DNA from 2 places in the Bacillus basilensis genome. Region 2 is predicted to be linked to the other one. Evidence: riboswitches for the same ligand, from Rfam matches in the RefSeq annotation. Region 2 holds a riboswitch; the other holds the start of a gene.
What was found. Region 2 has a riboswitch for FMN ahead of ribD (bifunctional diaminohydroxyphosphoribosylaminopyrimidine deaminase/5-amino-6-(5-phosphoribosylamino)uracil reductase RibD). Riboswitches for the same ligand answer to the same signal wherever they lie in the genome.
Positions count from the first base shown of each region.

Region 1: another riboswitch for FMN. It lies ahead of ACQVV1_RS12875 (ECF transporter S component); the one in region 2 lies ahead of ribD (bifunctional diaminohydroxyphosphoribosylaminopyrimidine deaminase/5-amino-6-(5-phosphoribosylamino)uracil reductase RibD).

Region 1 is NZ_JBNTQO010000005.1:179,938-185,370, reverse strand. It holds gene ACQVV1_RS12885 (YpbB family protein) at 1-630, opposite strand, end outside; gene ACQVV1_RS12880 (ferredoxin) at 911-1,159, shown strand; gene ACQVV1_RS12875 (ECF transporter S component) at 1,356-1,934, opposite strand; FMN riboswitch at 2,097-2,236, opposite strand; gene ACQVV1_RS12870 (hypothetical protein) at 2,482-3,168, shown strand; gene ACQVV1_RS12865 (peptidoglycan DD-metalloendopeptidase family protein) at 3,198-3,812, opposite strand; gene ACQVV1_RS12860 (cob(I)yrinic acid a,c-diamide adenosyltransferase) at 3,898-4,479, opposite strand; gene resE (sensor histidine kinase ResE) at 4,612-5,433, opposite strand, start outside.
Region 2 is NZ_JBNTQO010000002.1:212,858-218,290, reverse strand. It holds gene ACQVV1_RS04565 (GNAT family N-acetyltransferase) at 1-443, opposite strand, end outside; gene ACQVV1_RS04560 (alpha/beta hydrolase) at 525-1,448, shown strand; gene ACQVV1_RS04555 (DUF2552 family protein) at 1,459-1,704, opposite strand; gene ACQVV1_RS04550 (CDGSH iron-sulfur domain-containing protein) at 1,993-2,199, shown strand; FMN riboswitch at 2,390-2,533, shown strand; gene ribD (bifunctional diaminohydroxyphosphoribosylaminopyrimidine deaminase/5-amino-6-(5-phosphoribosylamino)uracil reductase RibD) at 2,840-3,952, shown strand; gene ribE (riboflavin synthase subunit alpha) at 3,934-4,578, shown strand; gene ribBA (bifunctional 3,4-dihydroxy-2-butanone 4-phosphate synthase/GTP cyclohydrolase II) at 4,591-5,433, shown strand, end outside.

The sequences.
Region 1 (5,433 bases), on a different contig from region 2:
ATCTTGTTTCGTAATTTCAGCTAACTGCTGCAATGTACAACCGATACGTTCATATCCTGTTAATCTATATGTTACAATCGTCGCTTCTACCACATCACATTTCCCTAAAAGATTATGTATTTCTTTCCATAATCTTTTAGCCAATTCATTTCGCCTATACGGCATACCTGTTAAAAAGCGTTTCACCCACATCATTATTTCTGTATCTTGTTGAATAGGAATAAATTTCGTATTATTCTGTTGTAAATTAGATATAGTTTGAATAATTAAAGATAATCTTTTCCAAAATGTTTCACCTAATTCACCATAGTGCAAACCATGTAAATGCGCTGGAAAAGCATACACTCCCTCCCATGTATGCAACTGCATTTTACCTTTAGGTGTTAACAAATATGTATTCTCATGTATTTCTTGAATCAAATCTGCTTGCAACAACTTTGCAACTTCACGATCATATTCAATTCTATTTAATGATTTATATATCCCAAACAAAAAAGAAATTCGGAACATATTTCCATCTTGTAATGTTTGCGAAGATCGTTTTCCCTTTAATAAATAATAAATAGAAGAAACGGTCCTTTCACCATTCAATTGTTTTAAACAATACAATAAAGTATATTGTAGTTGCATTACCGCTTCCACCTTTCAATCTAACTTAATTGCTTTTTGGTATAATTACACTAACTTATCATATCGGCACTATATACTTGTATATATTCTATTGTACCAAACGAAATAACATTTACGTATTTTGAAAATCTTATGACATAATACAAAAATTAGTTGACACCCTAATTGATAAGCATTATCATTATAATTTTATGTTGAAAAGTTTTAAAAACCGTTTTACAATAAGGTTATAATTTTTATGGCGAGCTTTTCACATACATATTATCAGGAGGGAAAAAAGATGGCAAAATATACAATCGTTGATAAAGATACTTGTATTGCATGTGGTGCTTGTGGCGCTGCTGCACCAGACATTTATGACTATGATGATGAAGGTATTGCATTCGTAACATTAGACGATAACCAAGGTATCGTTGAGATTCCAGATGTATTACTTGAAGATATGATGGATGCATTCGAAGGTTGTCCAACTGACTCAATTAAAGTTGCTGACGAATCATTTGACGGCGATGCTTTAAAATTCGAATAGTCTTTTATTAACTTCAAAAAATGTCCCTCATTAATATGAGGGACATTTTTTGTTTTCATGATACTTATAAAAAAAACATTAGTAGTTCCATACTACTAATGGTTTTTTTGCCTCGCTATTTGCCGGGCAGCCCGATTGGTGAGGGCTAATAATCAGTGGGGGATGCCCCCCACTGATTGAAGTTTCACTTTATATTTTATGCATTTTTCATTTTTGCAAACATCCATACTTTCAGGCGTGAGAATAACGCTACAAATACAATTGTCACAACAATCCCTTTAATCAAATTAAACGGTAAGATTGCCGTTACAACCGTTGTTCTTATAGCCTCACTAGACATAGCTGGCGAATTTAAAAACCAAGTGTAAGCTGGGAATATGATGATGTAATTTAATATACTCATAATAAGCGCCATTGTAATTGTCCCTAGCATTAATCCTGTCGTTAAGCTCTTAACAGTACGATACTTCCTAAATAAGAAAGCTGCTGGTCCAATAAATAAACATCCTGCAATAAAGTTAGCTATTTCTCCAACTGGTACTCCCGTTAAACTTCCTTGAATCCCATAATGTAAAATATTCTTTATCGCCTCTACAATTACTCCCGCAATTGGTCCGAAGATAATCGCTGCAATTAGAGCCGGTACATCACTAAAATCAATTTTTAAGAATGGCGGAAGCCCTGGGAACGGGAAATCCAACATCATCAGTAAATATGCAATACTACTTAGCATCGCTACACTCACCATCTGCACTACACTGTTTTTTTGTTTCATCTTTCTCTCTCCTTTTCCATCGATCATCTCATGGAAAGTGGAAAGGTTCTGCTATGCCTACTTTTTCATAGAACGAAAAAACCCTTTGTGTTTTACACAAAGGGAGAATTTAAGGCACATCAAACAGACGTTCAAATCCATATCTTTTTTGAACGCTTGAACCTCCATCTTCTCCCATCCAGACTATACTGTCGGCTTTGGAATCACACCAAATCCTGCCTTAACGGCTCGCGGGCTTAGAACAAAATCACATATAGTTCATCACCGCCGGTCGGGATTTTCACCCTGCCCCGAAGATAGACCGATATTCTATTTTCCACTTCATTATACAACAACATGATTGGATTGTGAACAAAAAAATCGTAACTTATTAAAAATAAGTTATTGATTTTACATAATCAAAACCATTCATTATATTTTACAATACACCCCATATTTTTTAGCATTCGGCATTTCTCCTATAAATCCCCTAGTCATATATAATTAAAAGTGATAAGATGTTGAATTGTTAAGATAAGAACATTTTCTGGATTATGGAGGAAATGTCATGAAGAAAGAAAAGAGACACTCTATTCGAGAAACAATGAAAAAAAACTTAAGAAAAGAATACTTTTACTTAAAAAAAGAATTACTTTTCTACTGTCCAATTGATTTAGGCACATTCTCAAGCGAGACATACTATGCTACTTTCGACGAAGATGGCATCAGTATTTATCAGTATGATAAAAAAACAGAGAGTAAATTAAAATTATGTGAGCGTCATCCGTGGAAAAGTTGGAATAAAGTGAAGGTGGATCATTATTTAACAACTTCTCAATTTATTTTTCAAGGGAAGCGAAACTGGATATTATCCCTTTTCCAAAAAGGAAAAGAAGCTCAAAAAATAATCGAAGAGCATACATCTTTACAAACTGAAGTTGTTTCCCGCTCTTTCTTAAAAAAGCTTCCAGGTTTCCGTTCTAATGCACCGTTGAATAAATACATTGGCAGCATTTGCTACACTGCACTTATTGCATTTTTATTAAAATGGATGATTCCATTTCAAGCACCACAAATCGCCCTGTACTCCATTTCAATTGGTTGTATGCTCCTTGGTCTACTTTGTTTGACAATCGGTTTAATTGAACCGACTATTGTACTTTTTCGAACAAACGAAAAAACCAGAACAAAAGTATTTTACTTATATAGCTACTTAGCTATTTCTGGATTTATATGTGTCTTTATTTTTTGGTAAAAAAAGAGCTAGTTAAACTAGCTCTTTTTTTACTTTACGTATAATTGTTGATTTGGATAAATCAGCTCTTGCTGCAGCCCATTTTTTTCTTTAATTTCCTTAACAGACATGCTAAATTTCCGTGCAATGCTAACTAAAGTGTCCCCTTTTTGAACGACATATAACGAGGAAGAAACGACTTCGTTTCTTTGTTCATGTAAAACAAGCAATGGATTCATCGCATTCTTTTTTGCCATCGTCCATCTTCCTTGATGAACTTCTAAATGTAAGTGTGCACCTCGAGATTCTCCTGTATTCCCTACTTCTCCAATTATTTCTCCTTTTGAAATATAATCCCCTTGAACTACATATCTCTTATTTAAATGTGCATACACAGCCTCATATTCTCCATGTTTAATAAATACAACATTTCCATAACTACTTGAATAATAAGACTTTGTTACCTTACCATCTTGAATAGCTGCCACCGCCGAGCCGATCGGTGCCGCTATATCTATACCGTAGTGTTTTCCATGCCTTGTCCCAAAATAATCACTTATCTGCCCTTCAACAGGCCATGTCCACCGGTTTCCCTCTGCGTACACATGTAATTGAGATAAAAACAATATAGTCAATAACATGACGCCGTATTTTAAACCTTTCATATACATCCTCCGTTTTCTAATTACCACCATACCTTCTCTATTTTGGTATATTACAGAAAAAAGTATACAAAAAAAAGAAAGTGGATTACTCCACTTCCTTCTCTTTCTTATCACGAAAAACGATTGCACTGCGATTATACTCCACATCTTTTACTTGTACTCGAGCGTTTATTACTCTAGCTACTGCAAACAAATAATCAGATAATCTATTTACATACTTTAGAACAACTTCGTTTATTTCCCCTTCTTTTTGTAAGGACACTATACATCGTTCTGCTCGCCTTACAACTGTACGTGCAATATGAATAGCAGCTGCCGACTCGCTTCCACCTGGTAAAATAAAGCGTTCTAACGGCGGTGCTTCTTCTATATACGAATCAATCCTTTTTTCTAAGCATTCGACCATTTCGATTTTTACTTTATAAGGAATTTTCCCCGCTACTATCGCCAAGTCTCCTCCGCAATCAAATAGTTCGTGTTGAATATTTTCAAGTTCATTGTAAATATCTCCAAAAGACTCGCCTTGAAGCTTAGTCATCGCATATCCAATATGAGAATTCGCCTCATCTATCGTGCCATATGCTTCCACTCGGATATCATCTTTATCCACTCTGCCGCCTATTACACCTGTTGTCCCTTTATCTCCTGTTTTTGTGTATAATTTCATTGCTTTACGACACCCCTCTTATTCTTCATTCAACTACGATAAAAAAAGTTCTACTATTATTTATTTAATTGATTTTACAAAAAAATAAAAAACAGTAGAACTTTATTCATTATCAACTTTAAAAACGCATATCTAAATTATACGATTTGGTAAATATACAGAGAATGTAGTTCCCTCTCCAACAACACTTGAAACAGTAATTTTCCCATCATGGCCTTGCACAATATTTTTTGCAATCGCAAGCCCGAGTCCTGTTCCACCTTTTTTCCCACGTGTTCTTGCTTTATCAGCTTTGTAGAAACGATCAAATAAAAATGGAATATCTTCTTCTGGAATGCCAGCGCCCGAATCTTGCACTTCAAAAATAAGACCATTATTTTTCGTATCAATTACAAGCGTTACATGTCCACCTGCATTTGTATGACGAATTGCGTTATCAATTAAATTTGTCAATACTTGTTCCATACGATCTGCATCAAACGGGTATCGCTCTATTGGATTTTGGAAATCAACCGTTAATGCAACTTCTTTATCCTTTGCAATACCTTGGAATTTACGACCTATTTTTTCAACGAAAGGATGAATATCAACTTCACCTATATGTAACTCTACATTACCACTTTCCATACGCGCTAAATCTAATAATTCATTTACAAGTTTACCTAAACGAACAGATTCATCATAAATGATTTGAACAAACTCATTAATTTCTTCTTTCGTTTGCACAATATCATCTAAAATTGCTTCACTATACCCTTGAAGCATGACCATCGGTGTACGAAGTTCATGTGATACGTTCGCAATAAAGTCTTGACGCATCTTCTCCAGACGGCGTTCTTCCGTCATATCACGCAATACAGCTACCGCCCCGCGAATTTTCGTTTGATTGTAAAGCGGAGTCATAAGAACTACATAGTTACCTTTTTGTAAATTAATTTCAACCACTTGTTGTTG
Region 2 (5,433 bases):
ATTGAGATACCGTCATATCCAATACGTGGAATTTCTTTCTTTATCTTTCGTGCTTCTTCCACTGCGTTCACATATAAATGAGTCATCACAAAATTACGTTTTTGGTAAAAACGTAACGCATTCATATTATCATTTGTTGTAATAAGCCAAACCTGCCTGCACCGTTCTTCTTCTGCAACTTGTAATACACAATCTACAAGCTTCGTCCCTATTCCTTTTCTTTCTTCTAAGCTATCTAACGATACAATTTCACACATATTTCCGTTCACTTCATATGTTATAATTCCGATTATTCTGTCATCTGAGAGCGCAACAAATCCTGACAACTCTTCTAACCGATGCCCCTTACCACGCGAAACCATCAATGAACTTCCCCAGTTCGCACACATGAACATTCGGATTGTTTCTTTCATCGCTGGTGTAATTTTTTGTATATGCAGCATTTCCTATTTCTCCCCTTTTCTATCATTGTGATACAATATAAGTGTATCACATGTAACGGTATTTGGAGGATGAGGTAAAGTATGAAACGTTTTTTTGCAGCATTGTTTACTATACTAGGTGCGATAACTGCCCTTGGGATTTTCTTTACAAATAAAGTGATGTACTTAAAGAAAAAAACAGAGGAAGAAGTACTCGAAAGAGAAACGAAAAAACATTTTCGTATAGAGGATTTTGATGCTCTTCATAAAGAAGAAATTCATATCCCTTCGCAATTCGGATATGATCTTCACGGGTATTACATTCCTGCTGGTCATTCCAATAAGTTTATGGTTTTTTGTCACGGCGTAACTGTAAATAAAATGAACTCTGTAAAATATGCAAACTTATTTTTAAACAGAGGATATAATGTCGTTATTTATGATCATCGTCGTCATGGTAGAACTGGTGGAAAAACAACAAGCTATGGATATTATGAAAAACATGATTTAAAATCTGTAGTTGACTGGCTAAAAAGTCGTTTTGGCACAAATATAACCCTTGGTATTCATGGTGAATCGATGGGAGCTGCAACACTTCTTCAATACGCAGGGCTTGTAGAAGATGGGGCTGATTTTTATATTGCGGATTGTCCTTTCTCTGATTTTTACGGGCAATTGCAGCACCGTTTAAAAGTGGAATTCCATTTACCAAAATGGCCTTTATTACCTTTAGCAAACGCATTTTTAAAAGTTCGCGACGGTTATACAATTCGTGAAGTGTCACCAATCGACTGTATAAAAAACATTAACAATCCCGTTCTCTTTATTCATAGTAAAGATGACGATTATATTTTAGCTGATATGACAAAAGCGTTATATGAAGCAAAAGAGAATAAGAAACAACTTTATATTGCAGAACACGGTGCACATGCTTGCTCTTATAACGAAAATAAAGAAGAGTATGAAGCAGCCGTCGATCAATTTTTAAACACATATGTGAAAGAAACAAAAAACAGGCTTGCATAAGCCTGTTTTTTTATTGCGCTAAAACGTCTGTAACTTGTTCCATATTTTCAGAAATCCATTGCATTGCATCATCTAACGTTGGAAATTCTGTCGTTTGAAAGGTTACTTCATCTTGAAGTAACCAAACATCCTTCGATTCTTGTCCTACACCTGCAATGGACCAATGTAACAAACTATATGGATGATTATCATTCAAAAATGATGCCCACGTGCGCTCATCTGCAATATTTCGTAATGTACGTAATTGTTTATCCATCTTTCGTCACCTTACTCTAGTCAGTTATAAAAAACATTATAACACTCTCTTCTCTTTCGAACAAAGTGCTCTTTTTGCCCCGCTATTTGCGGGCAGTAAAAATCCTACCTCAAAATTCAGCTGAAACAAAGACGTTAGGTGTGAGATTAACTGCCCCTAAAAGCCCGATTGGTTCAACTAATAATCAGTGGGGGATGCCTCCCCCACTGATTAAAGTTTCACTTTATATTGTCAAGTACTTCTCTTGATTATATGATGGAATTAAGCGTTTGGGAAGGAGGGATAGTGTTGGCAAAAGTACAAATTAAAGTAAATGACAATGGCTCTTTTCGCGTTACAGGGGACGTGGAATTAGTCGACTCACAGGGGAATGTATTCCCAGCAAAACCGGCATTTTCTTTATGCCGTTGTGGTTTATCAAAAAATATGCCTTATTGCGATGCTTCGCATAAAGGTAAATTTGAGTCTGTTGTTAGAGCACCAGAGGCAGAATAATTTTACATGTGACATGCACATTTTTTTGTGCATGTTTTTTCTTTTTATCAACTCCGCTATATCCCTTCTCCTTACAACATTTCTAATACTTTTGTCTTCATTCCAGCCTACATATATTTTCACACAATTCTTCACATTCGAATACTTTTTACTAGCCTTTTATTTTTTTTGTGCTATAATTTGACCAAACAGCATCCTTCGGGGTCGGGTGAAATTCCCAACCGGCGGTGATGAAGCGAAAGCTTCTAAGTCCGTGACCCGTTTTCAACTCGAAAACGGTGGATCTAGTGAAACTCTAGGGCCGACAGTATAGTCTGGATGGGAGAAGGATATGTTTCTAGTTTTTTATATAGTGAATACACTTTTATTTCAGTATGCATATTTTTAAAGATTCATTTTGATTCTTTATATATGTTTAGTTTTCTATACTCATTTTTTATACTGAAATAAAAAGAGACAACTAGCGTTTAAAAAATCCGATATTTTGCTAGGTTTTTTCCTTATGCAGAAATATCGATTATCGTTAGGTTTCTTCCCTATGCTTTCGTATTCGAACTATATTTCTAGAAATCACGTCTCCCAAACCCCAAGGATATTAAATCCTTGGGGTTTTTTGATTTTTTTAGGAGAGGTGAAGAAAATGACAGATCAAGAATATATGAGGATTGCCCTGCAGTTAGCAGAAGGAACATCAGGACAAACAAGTCCAAATCCTATGGTTGGTGCTGTTGTTATAAAAGATGGAAACATCGTCGGTATGGGGGCTCATTTACGTGCTGGTAAAGAACACGCAGAAGTTCATGCCCTTCAAATGGCTGGTCAGAACGCCAAAGGCGCTACCGTTTATGTAACACTGGAACCGTGTAGCCATTTTGGAAAAACACCACCTTGCTGTGAATTGCTCATCGAAAAGGGAGTTAAGCGCGTTGTAATTGCTACCCTTGATTGTAACCCGCTCGTTTCTGGTAATGGAAAAAGGAGATTAGAAGAAGCTGGAATCGAAGTAACTACCGGTGTCCTTGAAGCAGAAGCAGTTTTATTAAATCGCTACTTTTTTCACTACATGAAAACGAAACGCCCATTTGTAACAATAAAAACAGCGATGAGCTTAGATGGAAAAACAGCAACTGTAACTGGTGACAGTAAATGGATTACAGGTGAAGAAGCACGAGCTGATGTTCATCAATATCGCCATACACACGATGCAATTCTTGTTGGAGTGAATACAGTTATAGCTGATAATCCGCATTTAACAACAAGAATTCCTAATGGGGGTAAAAATCCAATACGCGTTATTTTAGATACTCATTTAAAAACGCCACCATCTTCTCATGTCATAACAGATTGTTTAACACCGACATGGATTATGGTTGGTAAGGATGTAAATAAAGAGAAAATAGCTTCTTATGAATCTGAAAATATATTTATATTCCAAATGAAAACGAAACAAATTGAAATTCAAGATGTTTTAGACCTACTCGGTGAAAAACAAATCCTATCTCTTTTCGTTGAGGGTGGTCAAACGGTTCATGCAAGTTTCTTACAAACAAATAATTTCAATGAAATTGTAACTTATATAAGTCCAAAATTAATTGGCGGGAAAGATGCCCCTACTTTATTTGGCGGAAATGGTTTTTCAAAATTACAAGATGCGCTTTCCTTAAAAATTCAAGAGATGAAACAAATTGGCGATGATATAAAAATCGTTGCGAATGCCCGAAACGAGGTGACGAAATGTTTACAGGAATTGTAGAAGAATTAGGAACGATAACAAATATGCAACAAAGCGGGGAAGCAATGAAGTTAACGATACATGCAAATGAAATTTTATCAGATGTTCATTTAGGCGATAGTATAGCGGTTAACGGTATTTGCTTAACTGTAACGAGCTTTACACCTACTTCATTTACAGTTGATGCAATGCCCGAAACGATGAAATCAACATCACTTTGCCTACTCAAATCACACTCTAAAGTAAATTTAGAGCGAGCAATGGCTGCAAATGGACGATTCGGTGGACATTTCGTTTCAGGACATATTGATGGCATCGGGACGATATTAAACAAAAAACAACACTATAATGCCATCTATTACAAAATAGCTATTTCGGATGAACTGCTACGCTATTGTTTGCATAAAGGATCCATTGCTGTTGATGGAACGAGTTTGACAATATTTGATATAGACGAATCTTCCATTACAATCTCACTCATCCCGCACACAGTAAGCGAATCTGTTATCGGAGAAAAGAATGCCGGTGACATCGTAAACATTGAGTGTGACATGATTGGTAAATATATCGAACGCTTTATTACTAAGCCTGTAAGACGAAAAGGTTCAATGACCGAAAACTTTTTACAAGAAAACGGATTTCTATAAGGGGGAAGCATTATGTTTCATCGTATTGAAGAAGCTCTAGAAGATTTAAAACAAGGAAAAGTCGTTATCGTATGTGATGATGAAAACCGTGAAAACGAAGGCGATTTTATCGCTTTAGCAGAGTATATTACGCCAGAAACGATTAATTTTATGATTACACATGGACGCGGTCTCGTTTGTGTACCGATTACGGAAGGGTACGCAGAACGCCTACAACTAGAACCAATGGTATCTCATAATACAGATTCGCATCATACTGCATTTACAGTGAGCATTGACCATGTTTCTACCACAACAGGGATTAGCGCTCACGAACGTGCAACTACGATACAAGAATTGTTAAACCCTGCATCAAAAGGCGCTGATTTTAATCGACCTGGACATATCTTTCCATTAATCGCGAAAGAAGGCGGTGTCCTGCGTCGTGCTGGTCATACAGAAGCTGCTGTCGATTTAGCACAGCTTTGCGGAGCAGAACCAGCTGGAGTCATTTGCGAGATTATCAATGAGGACGGTACGATGGCACGCGTCCCTGATTTACTACAGTGTGCAAAACAATTTGATATAAAAATGATTACAATAGAAGATTTAATCGCTTATCGCCGCCATCATGAAACACTTGTGACGAGAGAAGTGGAAATTACATTACCTACAGATTTCGGTACTTTTCAAGCAATTGGCTATTCTAACTCATTAGATACGAAAGAACATATCGCACTCGTAAAAGGTGATATTTCAACAGGTGAGCCTGTACTTGTACGCGTTCATTCAGAGTGCTTAACAGGAGATGTATTTGGCTCGTGCCGCTGTGATTGCGGACCACAACTCCATGCTGCACTTGCTCAAATTGAGCGT